DNA from 3 places in the Telluria sp. AIW5 genome. Region 3 is predicted to be linked to each of the others. Evidence: predicted binding sites of a transcription regulator. Region 3 holds the regulator's gene; each other region holds the start of a gene.
The links. Region 3 encodes HrcA, which represses chaperone genes, less so after heat shock. Its sites were predicted from a motif close to TTAGCACTCNNNNNNNNNGAGTGCTAA; they were not measured.
Positions count from the first base shown of each region.

Region 1: a site for HrcA is predicted at 1,395-1,421, ahead of rpoH (RNA polymerase sigma factor RpoH). Genes of this name have one in related genera too.
Region 2: a site for HrcA is predicted at 2,131-2,157, ahead of groES (co-chaperone GroES). Genes of this name have one in related genera too.

Region 1 is NZ_CM155289.1:5,347,331-5,351,311, reverse strand. It holds gene rpoH (RNA polymerase sigma factor RpoH) at 377-1,270, opposite strand; gene ftsX (permease-like cell division protein FtsX) at 1,800-2,720, opposite strand; gene AC1MEM_RS23515 (cell division ATP-binding protein FtsE) at 2,717-3,391, opposite strand; gene ftsY (signal recognition particle-docking protein FtsY) at 3,412-3,981, opposite strand, start outside.
Region 2 is NZ_CM155289.1:1,906,499-1,910,479, reverse strand. It holds gene AC1MEM_RS08395 (EVE domain-containing protein) at 1-323, opposite strand, end outside; RNA gene ssrS (6S RNA) at 411-592, opposite strand; gene AC1MEM_RS08385 (cell division protein ZapA) at 639-950, opposite strand; gene AC1MEM_RS08380 (hypothetical protein) at 947-1,192, opposite strand; gene AC1MEM_RS08375 (hypothetical protein) at 1,362-1,820, opposite strand; gene groES (co-chaperone GroES) at 2,258-2,548, shown strand; gene groL (chaperonin GroEL) at 2,589-3,981, shown strand, end outside.
Region 3 is NZ_CM155289.1:1,215,650-1,219,630, reverse strand. It holds gene dapB (4-hydroxy-tetrahydrodipicolinate reductase) at 1-615, opposite strand, end outside; gene AC1MEM_RS05380 (outer membrane protein assembly factor BamE) at 626-1,261, opposite strand; gene fur (ferric iron uptake transcriptional regulator) at 1,341-1,775, shown strand; gene hrcA (heat-inducible transcriptional repressor HrcA) at 2,085-3,107, opposite strand; gene AC1MEM_RS05365 (HAD family hydrolase) at 3,183-3,899, opposite strand.

The sequences.
Region 1 (3,981 bases), 1.4 Mb from region 3:
GACCGGTCGGCTCCGTTATCGCGTTAAACGATTGTGGCGGCGGTGAGGACGCATATCGCCGCCGCCGCCATCGCGTCCTGCGCCGTGCGCAAGAGCAAGCATCGATCAAGATAGCGCAGAGGAAACGCAAGGAGAACGTCAGTTCATGACGCTTGCGATACATCAATAATTTGCAGGGAATCAATGGCACAGGCGCGACGCGGCAGCGTCGGCGACAGGGCGGAGGGGACGGATGGGGCAGGATGCGCGGGGGCGGGGGAGAAAATTCGATCGTGACGGCGGCCCGCGTGGGTAGCGGTGCGTTGACGATGAACTGGTTCGGAAATAAAAAAGCGGCCCTCACGGGGCCGCTGTGTCCTGCCTGATGTCTGGCTGATCAAATAAACGCCGCCAGCGCACCTTTCATCTTCTTCAATGCCGCCGATTCGATCTGGCGAATCCGCTCGGCCGACACGCCGAACTCTTCGGCCAGCGTGTGCAGGGTCGCACCCGAGCCGTCGTCGTTCGCCAGCCAGCGCGCTTCGACGATGCGGCGCGAACGTGGGTCGAGCTTGCCCAGCGCCGTTTCCAGGCCTTCGGACTGCAGGCGCGTGACCTGCTCGGCCTCCAGCACCCTGGTCGGCTCCTGCTGGTCCGACGACAGGTAGGCGATCGGCGAGAACTTGTCGTCTTCGTCGTCGGTCGGCGCTTCCAGGGCGATGTCGCGGCCCGAGAGGCGGGTTTCCATCTCGATCACTTCTTCACGCTTGACGTCGAGCATCTTCGCCAGGTCGTCGACCTGGGTCGGGGTCATCGCGTCCAGGCCCACCTTGTTGCTGCGCAGGTTGAAGAACAGCTTGCGCTGGGCCTTGGTCGTGGCGACCTTCACCAGGCGCCAGTTTTTGAGGATGTATTCGTGCATCTCGGCCTTGATCCAGTGCATCGCGTACGACACCAGGCGTACGCCCTGGTTCGGGTCGAAACGCTTCACGGCCTTCATCAGGCCGATATTGCCTTCCTGGATCAGGTCAGCGTGCGGCAGGCCATAGCCGAGGTAGCCGCGCGCGATCGACACCACCAGGCGCAGGTGCGAGAGCACCAGCTTTTGTGCGGCGTCGAGATCGTTCGCTTCGCGCAGCCGCTTTGCCAGCGAGACCTCTTCCTCGTGGGTCAGCATCGGCAGGCGGTTCACGGCGGAAATATATGCGTCAATGTTGCCAAGCTGCCCGGTGAAACCGAGGTTCAGGGCACGATTGCTGGTCGGAACCAATGCGGATGGTGCGGACGTCATATTTTTTCCTCGTAGAGTAATCTTTGCTGCATCGATCAAGTCCACCGGACATCCCGGAGGCTGACTGCACAACGATGTGCAAGATGCGTATCAGACCTTGTTTACCTTCACTTGAGTACACATATTAGCACTCCCCATGGGAGAGTGCCAGCCACGCCCTTCCTGCGTCGGCGCGTTTAAGTTTCGTTAAAGTATTTCTGTGTGGAACAGAAAAATAGGATGATTGAATGTAAAGCAGCTTCCTGCATAACTGTTGAGATAGCTCAAACGTACGGGGCTTGCGGCAGCGGTCAGGGCTCAGGTTACGGGGGCGACGCGCCTGTTTTCTGTTAGCTGGCGCACGGAGCACAAGATTCGGCGGTCAGGTGCGACGATGTCTGGCGAGGTCGCGGCGTTCACGCCTACAAGGCAGGACGTGAAAATTTGCATCAAGGCACAACATAGGGCGTTCGGTCGTACGGTGGCCGCGCAAACAAAAACGGGTGATACAGCTGCGGCCATATCACCCGTCATGTGGGCCAGCAAGCCCTCAGCGCATCCGCGCCAGGTGCCGCTGCACCGACAGCAAGGCCCCGATCAGCCCCAGCGCGGCACTGATGGCCAGCAAGCCCGCCACCTCGAACACCCCAAGCGGCGCCAGCTGGAATTCCGATGCATACAGCCGCGCGAACTCGGCAATCGCCCCATTCAGCGGATGCAGGCCCAGCGCCACCACGCCCAGCGCAACGGCGCCGGCGCACAGCCCGAGCAGGGCGCCCGTGTAATAGAAGGGGCGATGGATGAAATTATCGGTCGCGCCCAGCAGTTTGGACACGGCAATTTCCTCACGCTGGGTCATGACTTGCAGGCGGATCGTATTGAACACCACTGCAATCACCACCACACCCAGCGTGACGGCCAGCAGCAGCAGGGCCAGGCGCAGGATGGCGAGCAGGGCGGCCAGGCGTTTCACCCAGGCCGAGTCGACCTGCACCGTGTCCACGTGCGCCAGCGCGCCCATCTGCTCGACGATGCCGTCGATGCGCGCGGCCTCGGCGGTGCTCTTGAAACCGTCCAGCGTCATCACATAGCTATCGGGCAGCGGGTTCTCGCCCAGCGTGTCGAGCGCGGCGGAAAGGCCGCTACGCTCTTTCAAATCGTCGAGCGCCTGTTCGCGCGGCACGAACGCGATGCGCGCGTTGCTGCCTTGCAGGATCTGGCGCAGCTGCGGCTCCAGCGCCTGGGCCTCCTCGCGCGTGGCGTCCGGTTTCAGGAACAGGCTCACTTCCGGATCGACCGACAATTGCTCCGACATCGGGCGCACGTTGTCGAGCAGGGTGATGCCGGCAAAGGGCAGCGCGAGCGCGACCGCGACGACCACCACGTTGAACAGGAAACTGCCGGGCGCCTTGCGCACGGTCGACATCGCCGCCCTCAAGGCGAAACTGTGCTGGCGCAACCACGGGCTCATGCCGCACCTCCAACACGGTCAGTAGGGACGAGTTCACCATGTTCGAGGCGAATCACGCGCGCCGCGGCGTCGAGCACCTGCTCGTCGTGGGTCGAGATCAGGCAGGTCACGCCCACCGAGTGAAACGCGCGCAGGGCGTCGAGCACCTTGTCCGCTGCCACGCGGTCGAGGTTCGCGGTCGGTTCGTCGGCCAGGATGATCTGCGGCCGGTTGACGATCGCGCGCGCGATCGCCACGCGCTGCTGCTCGCCGCCGGACAGTTCCAGCGGATGCGCCTTGGCGCGGTCGAGCAGGCCGACCTTGTCGAGCGCGGCCCGCGCGCGCTGCTCGGCCCCGGCCTTCGGCGCGCCGGTCACCAGCAGCGGCAGCATGGTGTTGGCCAGGATGTTGCGGTCGTTCAGCAGGCGCTGGTGCTGGAAGATCAGGCCGAGTTTGCGGCGCAGGAAAGGGATGCCGGGTTTGCCCAGCTTGCCGATGTCCTGGCCGAACACGATCACGCGCCCGCTGCTTGGACGCTCGATGGCGGCGATCATTTTCATCAGCGTCGACTTGCCGGCGCCGGAAGGGCCCGCCAGGTACACCAGCTCGCCCTTGTTGATGTTCAGGGACACCTCGCGCAGGGCGGTGGCGTCGGCGGAATATTTCTTCGAAACTGAGTGGAATTCGATCATCTGGACCTGGCTCTTGTTCTTTAACCCAGCAGCGCTTCAACGAACTCTTCTGCATTGAAAGGCTGCAGGTCGTCCAGCTTCTCGCCGACGCCGATGAAGTACACCGGGACCGGACGGGTGCGTGCAATCGCGGCCAGCACGCCGCCTTTGGCCGTGCCGTCGAGCTTGGTGATCACCAGGCCGGTCAGCTGCAGCGCGTCGTCGAAGGCCTTCACTTGTGCCAGTGCGTTCTGGCCGGTATTGCCGTCGATGACGAGCACGATTTCGTGCGGGGCGGCATCCATGCCCTTGCCGATCACGCGCTTGATCTTTTTCAGCTCTTCCATCAGGTGCAGCTGGGTCGGCAGGCGGCCGGCGGTATCGACCATGACGACATCGACGCCGCGCGCCTTGCCCGACTGGACCGCGTCGAAGGCAACGGCCGCCGGGTCGCCCGAGGCTTGCGAGATCACGGTGACGTTGTTGCGCTGGCCCCAGACCATCAGCTGCTCGCGCGCGGCGGCGCGGAAGGTATCGCCCGCCGCCAGCAGCACCGACTGCTCGGAACGCTGCATGTGTTTCGCCAGCTTGCCGATGGTCGTGGTTTTACC
Region 2 (3,981 bases), 690 kb from region 3:
CCCTTTTCTTTCGCCCTGATGTCGACCGATATCCAGCGCGGTTGCGCCTGGGTCGCTTTCGGGTCGAAGTATTTGCCGGCGCTGTCGAATTGGGTGGCGTCGGGATAAGGGCCGCTGGCTACTTCCGCGATTCCCGCGACACCGGGAACGGCGCAGCTGGAGTGATAAAACAGGATGCCGTCGCCGACCTGCATCCCATCGCGCATGAAATTACGGGCCTGGTAATTGCGTACGCCGAACCAGGCAACGGCCTGCCCCGGCGCTGCAAGAACGTCGTCGAAACTGACTTCATCGGGCTCGGATTTCATCAACCAGTAGCGCATCGAAACTCCTGAAGAAAAGGCGCGCAGATAAAGCGCGCGCGCATAAAAAAACGGCTGCGTGCTATTGCCCGCAACCGCTTTTTGGAATGAAGCCCCGCCTGTGCCGTAACTTGCCGGCATCCCGAACCTGATGGCTCAAGGTGGTCACAGTCAGTTCAATTTCGGGTTCGTCGAACTAGCGACGCTCACGCCCATCAAACACTATCCCGCAACCTATGCATGTAAATGGTTCAAGGAATATATGGCAGTCTCGAACACCGCAGGGTGAGACGCAGTTTACTCGCTTGAACTGTCATGTCAAACGAATTTGGCCGCTCAGGACAAATTTTCTTGCGGCGCCAGGGCCTGGTCGAGGACGCTGTGCATGGTCTCGAGTTTTTGTTTCACTTCGAGCATCGTCATGTCCGACAGGGGTCCCTGCGGCGACTTGACCGACAGGAATTCGGCAGCCACGCTGAGCGCGGCCATGACCGCGATGCGGTCGTTGCCCTTGACCTTGCCCGAGTCGCGCAGCGCGGTCATCTTGCCGTCGAGGTAGCGCACGGCGTCGCGCAGCGTGGCCTGCTCGCCTTCCTTGCAGGCCAGGCGGTAGGGCTGGCCCATGATCGTTACGTCCAGGTAAATCATCGGGCAGCCTCGGGTTCGATGGGTTCGGCGTCTTCTTCTGCTTCAGCTTCAGGCGCGGGCAATTGCTCGATCACGGCTTCGACCTTGTGCTGAACCTCGACAAGGCGCTCGACGAGCGCCATGTTGACTTCGTTAAGCAGCAGGTTGGTCTGGCGCAGTTGCGCATTCTCGCTGCGCAGCGATCCGACCAGCTCGGCGAGCCGCTCGATTTTGTCGGATAAGTCTTGGAATTCGGAAATCATTCGTAACTATAGGTTGGATAAGCTTTGACAGTCAACAGGATAGCGCGTTGTGCGGCCCGCGGGCTTTTCGTTAGCACCGGTTTTCTTTGCACGCAACTCCTCTTACCTGGCAACATCCCGGTAAAACCGCTGCAGCATGCCCGCCTTCCCGCCCGGCTGTGCGAGCCTGTCATTCAACGCGCGGAATCGGGTTGAAATAATTGCCTTCGAACTTGGACAGCGAATCGCGTTTCTCCTGCGGGAAGGCCAGCTCGATCTTGCCGCGTTTTCCGAAGCGATACTGCAGCCAGCCGCTCCCATCCTCGGCGACCTTGCCGCACACGGACAGGATCTTCCTCCCGCCTCCGGTCGGGCACGACAGGTAATCGGTTTCGCCCTTCCCGCACAGGGTCAGCGCGCGCGGCGCATCGAGGTAGCGCTCAGGATCGAAATCGGCAAGGTCGATCTTGCCGAAGTCCCTGGACGGGAGATAGACGTTTTGTTTGAAACGCTCATCCGGTTCCGGTGCGGAGAACGAGCTCGCTTCGGCGCGCACCAGCTGCCAGGTCCTGGCTGCCGGCGACCAGGCAAACGTAAACTGTTCGACCAGCGGTCGACCGAGGGGGGAACGATGATCGGGTATTGCCAAAGAGGATATCTCTTTTTGAAAAACATTTTCTAATAGAATTATTTCACCACTGGCTAACCGCCCTGCATGCCCGGCGCGCCCAGTCCGAAATCGTGCCGCAAGTAGCTTTCGCAGAAACCTTTGATACCGATCAATTCCCTGTCAACAGTGCGTCAAGCCGCCCGCAGACGATGCTAGTCTCTTCGCTTCGTGCCGGCGCAGGCGGGGCTGCCGCAAGCCCCAAGCGCATCCCGCCGCTTGACGCAACGCAAGCTCGTGCAATTTATTTTGCAACATGGCCGCTTGAAATACCCCTACATCGTCCCTATAATTAGCACTCGTTAGTTGAGAGTGCTAACAACTCTTTCAAGCCGCAACGCTTCCAGCGCGGTCCAAGGCCGTAGCGGCAACCGAAGCAAACAAAAGCTAGTCCACACCACTGAATAAAGGAGTTCTGCATGAATCTTCGCCCACTGCACGATCGCGTTATCGTGAAGCGTCTCGACCAGGAAACCAAGACCGCCTCCGGCCTGATCATCCCTGATGCAGCCGCCGAAAAGCCGGACCAGGGCGAGATCCTCGCCGTCGGCAATGGCAAAGTCCAGGACAACGGTCAGCTCCGTGCACTGGAAGTCCAGGTTGGCGACCGCGTCCTGTTCGGCAAGTACTCGGGCCAGACCGTCAAGGTCGACGGCCAGGAACTGCTCGTGATGCGTGAAGAAGACATCATGGCCGTGCTGGTCAAGTAATCCTCCCCAGAACATTTTCGAATAAATCGGAGAAACAAACATGGCAGCTAAAGAAGTTATTTTCGGCGACGCAGCGCGCGCCAAGATGGTTGAGGGCGTCAACATCCTCGCCAACGCAGTGAAAGTCACCCTGGGTCCTAAAGGCCGCAACGTCGTGCTGGACCGCTCGTTCGGCTCCCCGACCGTCACCAAGGACGGCGTCTCGGTCGCGAAAGAGATCGAACTCAAAGACAAGCTCATGAACATGGGCGCGCAGATGGTCAAGGAAGTCGCGTCGAAGACCAGCGACAACGCCGGCGACGGCACCACCACCGCAACCGTGCTGGCACAAGCCATCGTCCGCGAAGGCATGAAGTTCGTTGCCGCCGGCATGAACCCGATGGACCTGAAGCGCGGCATCGACAAGGCAGTGGCTGCCACCGTCGAAGAGCTGGCCAAGATCGCCCGTCCATGCACCACCACCAAGGAAATCGCGCAAGTCGGCGCCATTTCGGCCAACTCGGACTACTCGATCGGCGAGCGCATCGCTGAAGCGATGGAAAAAGTCGGCAAGGAAGGCGTCATCACCGTCGAAGACGGCAAGTCGCTGAACGACGAACTCGACATCGTCGAAGGCATGCAGTTCGACCGCGGCTACCTGTCGCCGTACTTCATCAACAACCCGGACAAGCAAGTCGCCATCCACGACAATCCATTCGTCCTGCTGTGCGACAAGAAGATCTCGAACATCCGTGACCTGCTGCCGGTACTGGAACAAGTTGCGAAAGCCGGCCGTCCGCTGGTGATCGTCGCCGAAGACATCGAAGGCGAAGCGCTGGCGACCCTGGTCGTCAACAACATCCGTGGCATCCTGAAGACCGTCGCCGTCAAGGCCCCAGGCTTCGGCGACCGCCGCAAGGCCATGCTGGAAGACATCGCTGTCCTGACCGGCGGCCAGGTTATCGCTGAAGAAGTCGGCCTGACCCTGGAAAAGGTCACGCTGGCAGAACTCGGCCAGGCCAAGCGTATCGAAGTCGGCAAGGAAAACACCATCATCATCGACGGCGCCGGCGCTGCTGAAAACATCGAAGCGCGCGTCAAGATGGTGCGCATCCAGATCGAAGAAGCGACCTCGGACTACGACCGCGAAAAGCTGCAAGAGCGCGTGGCCAAGCTGGCCGGCGGCGTTGCCGTGATCAAGGTTGGCGCTGCCACCGAAGTCGAAATGAAGGAAAAGAAAGCACGCGTCGAAGACGCACTGCACGCAACCCGCGCAGCCGTTGAAGAAGGCATCGTGCCAGGCGGCGGCGTTGCCCTGCTGCGTGCCCGCGCTTCGATCAACATCAAGGGCGACAATCCTGACCAGGAAGCCGGCATCAAGATCGTCCTGCGCGCAATGGAAGAGCCGCTGCGCATGATCGTCCAGAACGCTGGCGAAGAGCCATCGGTCGTCG
Region 3 (3,981 bases):
AAAGCCGATCGTCGACGGATCGCGTTCGCCGGTCACGCCTTCGCGGCCGTAGACGGCGCATTCCTTCAGGTCGCGTCCCAGGGCGTCGGCGATGACTTCGCCCATCTTCAGGGCGGTGCCGGACGGCGCGTCGACCTTGTGGCGATGGTGCGCCTCGATGATCTCGATGTCGTAGCCTTCGGCAAAACTTTTGGCTGCCATTTCCAGCAGTTTCAGGGTGACGTTGACGCCCACGCTCATGTTCGGCGCGAAGACCACGGCGGTCTTTTCGGCGGCGGCGGCAATTGCTGCCTTGCCGGCTTCATCGAAGCCGGTGGTGCCGATCACGATCTTGACGCCATGCTCGGCGCAGTACGCCAGGTGCTGCAGCGTGCCTTCCGGTCGCGTGAAATCGATCAGGCAGTCGGCGCCGGCAAGCGCGCGGGACATATCCGACTCGATCGTCACGCCGGTCAGCTGGCCCGAGAAGGCGCCGGCGTCGTGGCCGATGAAGGGGGAGCCAGCGACATCGAGGGCGCCGGCGAGCACGGCATCGGGAGCGGCGGCGATCGCCTCGACCAGCATGCGGCCCATGCGCCCACTGGCGCCGGCAACCGCGATTTTCAGTTGGGTCATGACAGTTTTATTACGGAGTGTTCGAGGAAGTGGCGGGCGTGGCGGCCTTCGAAGGCTCGACCGGACGCGCGGTCGCGGCGGCTTCGGCCTTTTTCGCATCCTTGGCGACATTCTTGATCGGGCCGGCGATGCGGGCGATGTATTCGCGCTCGGTCGGCAGGTGGCCGCCGTCGAAACGCTCGACCACGTCATTCTTGAAGTAGACGGTGACGCGGCTGGTGGTCAGCTCGCCATTGCCGCGCGCAAGATAGAACGGGTAGTCCCAGCGGTCGGCGTGGAACATGTCCATCAGCAGCGGCGTACCGAGCAGGAAACGCACCTGCTCGCGGGTCTGGCCCACTTTCAGCTGGTCCAGCATTTCTTGCGAGACGAAATTGCCTTGCTGGATGTCCGGGCGGTAGGGCGAAAAGATCCACAGGAATTTCTGCAGCTTCGTGCTCTCGGTCGTTTGCGCACCGGCATTGGCCAGCGACGCCGACTTGCCGGCATCCGCCTCGAGGGCAGCCGCGGACGTGTTCACCGGTGCGGCCGGCTTGGTCTGGTTGCGCCATGACGCGCAGCCGGACAGTACCAGCGTGCAGGCAAGGCCAGCGGCGAGCAGGGCCTGGGGCTGGAAACGATGAACAACGGCATCAAACACGCGCATAAGTAACCTCAAAACGTTTAAGCGGGAGCTATCAAAACGCTATATCATAAAGCACTCCGCCCATCTACGAGTAACAAACATGAGTAACAGTCCCACCGACCTGAAGGCGAGCGGCCTGAAGGCTACCTTGCCACGCCTGAAAATCCTCGAAATTTTCCAGAACAGCGAAGTGCGGCACCTGACGGCGGAAGACGTCTACAAGATCCTGCTGGCTGAAAACATGGACGTGGGCCTGGCCACCGTCTATCGCGTGCTGACCCAGTTCGAGCAGGCGGGCCTCCTGAACCGCAACCACTTCGAAACCGGCAAGGCGATCTACGAACTGAACGCCGGCTCGCACCACGACCACCTGGTCTGCCTCGATTGCGGCCATGTCGAGGAATTCTTCGACGAAGAAATCGAATCGCGCCAGAACAAGATCGCCAGCGAGCGCGGTTTCAAAATCGCCGAGCACGCGCTGGCGATTTACGGCAATTGCATCAAGCCGGCCTGTCCGCACCGTCATGGCGGTTAAGCGCGGATTGCGTTCGCAATGAAAAACGGCGCCATTGGCGCCGTTTTTTGTTTCGGATGCATGTGCATTACCGTAGGGTGGGCACCCCCGTGCCCACGCGGGAAGTGGCGCAGGGTTAGCGGGATTCGTATCGACGCCGGCAGCATCAAGCAAGCGTTTGCAATGATCATTTGTGAGCGTAGTCGTTTCGCGGGCGGCACGATCCTATATCAGCCAACGTGACGCCAGCATCCGCGTGGGCACGGAGTGCCCACCCTGCGAGCGTGTGAAAAAATCCTCCATGGCTGCCCTGGAGTTTTTTCACACGCTCTACGAGTTGCTCAGGGCATTCGACAGCAATTTCGCCGTGATATCCACGATGGGGATGACGCGCTCATACGCCATCCGCGTCGGCCCGATCACCCCCAGCGTGCCGACGATCTTGCCGTTGACCTCATACGGCGCGGTCACCACGCTCATCTCGTCCATCGGCACCAGTTTCGACTCGCCGCCGATAAAAATCTGCACGCCGCCGGCCTTGCTCGACATGTCGAGCAATTGCATCAGGCCGGTCTTTTGCTCGAACATCTCGAACATCTGGCGCAGCGAACTCATGTTCGAGGACAGGTCGGACACCGACAGCAAATTGCGTTCGCCCGAAATGACCATCTCTTCGCTGCCTTCGGCCATCGCCTCGCTGCCGGCTTCCACCGCGGTCTGCATCAGGCCGCCGATGTCGTGCTGCAGTTGGCGCAATTCGTGCGTGAGGCGGTGGCGCACCTCATCGAAGGTGAGGCCGGCGAAATTCTGGTTCAGGTAATTGGCCGACTGTACCAGCTGCACCGGCGTGTAGTCGACTTCGGTCAGCAGCAGGCGGTTCTGCACGTCGCCACGCGGGTCAACGATGACGAGCAGGATGCGTTTTTCGGACAGGCGTAAAAATTCGATTTGCTGGAACACCGACTCGCGCCGAGGACTCTGCACGACGCCGGCAAATTGCGTCAGCGAGGACAGCATCTGCGCCGCGTTGGCGATGAGTTTTTGCGGCTGCTGGGCTGGCAGGCGCATGCGCTCGGCGTCGACGCCGTGCTGGTTATCGAAGTGCTGGACCGTCAGCAGCGTGTCGACGAACAGGCGGTAGCCGCGCGGCGTGGGCACCCGGCCGGCCGAGGTGTGGGGACTGGCGACATAGCCCATTTCCTCGAGGTCGGCCATGATGTTGCGGATCGTCGCCGGCGACAGGTCGAGGCCGGAGATTTTCGACAGCGCACGCGACCCGACCGGCTGCCCGTCGGCAATGTAGCGCTCGACAAGGGCTTTCAGCAGGGTTTGGGCTCGGGGTTCAAGTTGCATGGGGAGTGGTGGCGCGCAGAATGGTTGCGTATCTATTATGCACCCTCAGCCCAGCGCTGTGGGCCGAGCGCGCGCTCAAGTGTGTTCGCGTTTGAGCCAGTCCAGCAACCCATCCATGTCGGCGACAGTCGCATCGGGCTGCACGCCCTCTTCCAGGTGGCGCCGGCTGGCGGTACGGTTCATCCAGACCGCGCGCAGCCCGGCGCGCTGGGCGCCCTGCACGTCGAGCAGCAGGTCGTCGCCGACGTGCACGGTGTCCTGGGGTGCCACGCCCAGCGCCTCGCAGGCGGCGTGGAAAATGGCTGCATCCGGTTTCGCACGGCCAAAACTGGGCGCGGCCACCGAAACATGGAAATGGTTGGCCAGGCCGATCGTCTGCAAATCGGCATTGCCGTTCGTGACCGAGCCCACCAGCACGCGCCCCTTCAGGCGCAGCAGGCCGGGCAGCACGTCGTCGTAGGGAATCACGGCGTTGCGGGCGGCAAAGAATTCGGTCATCGCCAGTTCGACCTTGTCCGCGTCTTCGCCGGCCTGTTCGAAAGCGGCGATCAGGCCGGCACGGCGCAGCGCACCCAGGTCGAGCTGGAATTCGGGACGGCGCGCCAGCAGCGCGAGCCGGGCATGGCGCAGGCTGTCGATGGTAAACCGTTCGGCCACGCGCGGCGCGTTGCTCGCCAGCCAGGCAAATAGCGTCTGCTCGGCCTGCACGATGACAGGCGCGATCGGCCACAGCGTGTCGTCGAGGTCGAACAGGATGGCTTTGGGCCAGGGGCGGCGGTGGGAAGGCTTCATCGGCGGGGCTCGTGTGGAAGGGACCAGCATAGCGAGGCCAGCGACGAAATGCAAACGTGCACGCCGGGCAGCCGCGAGCGGT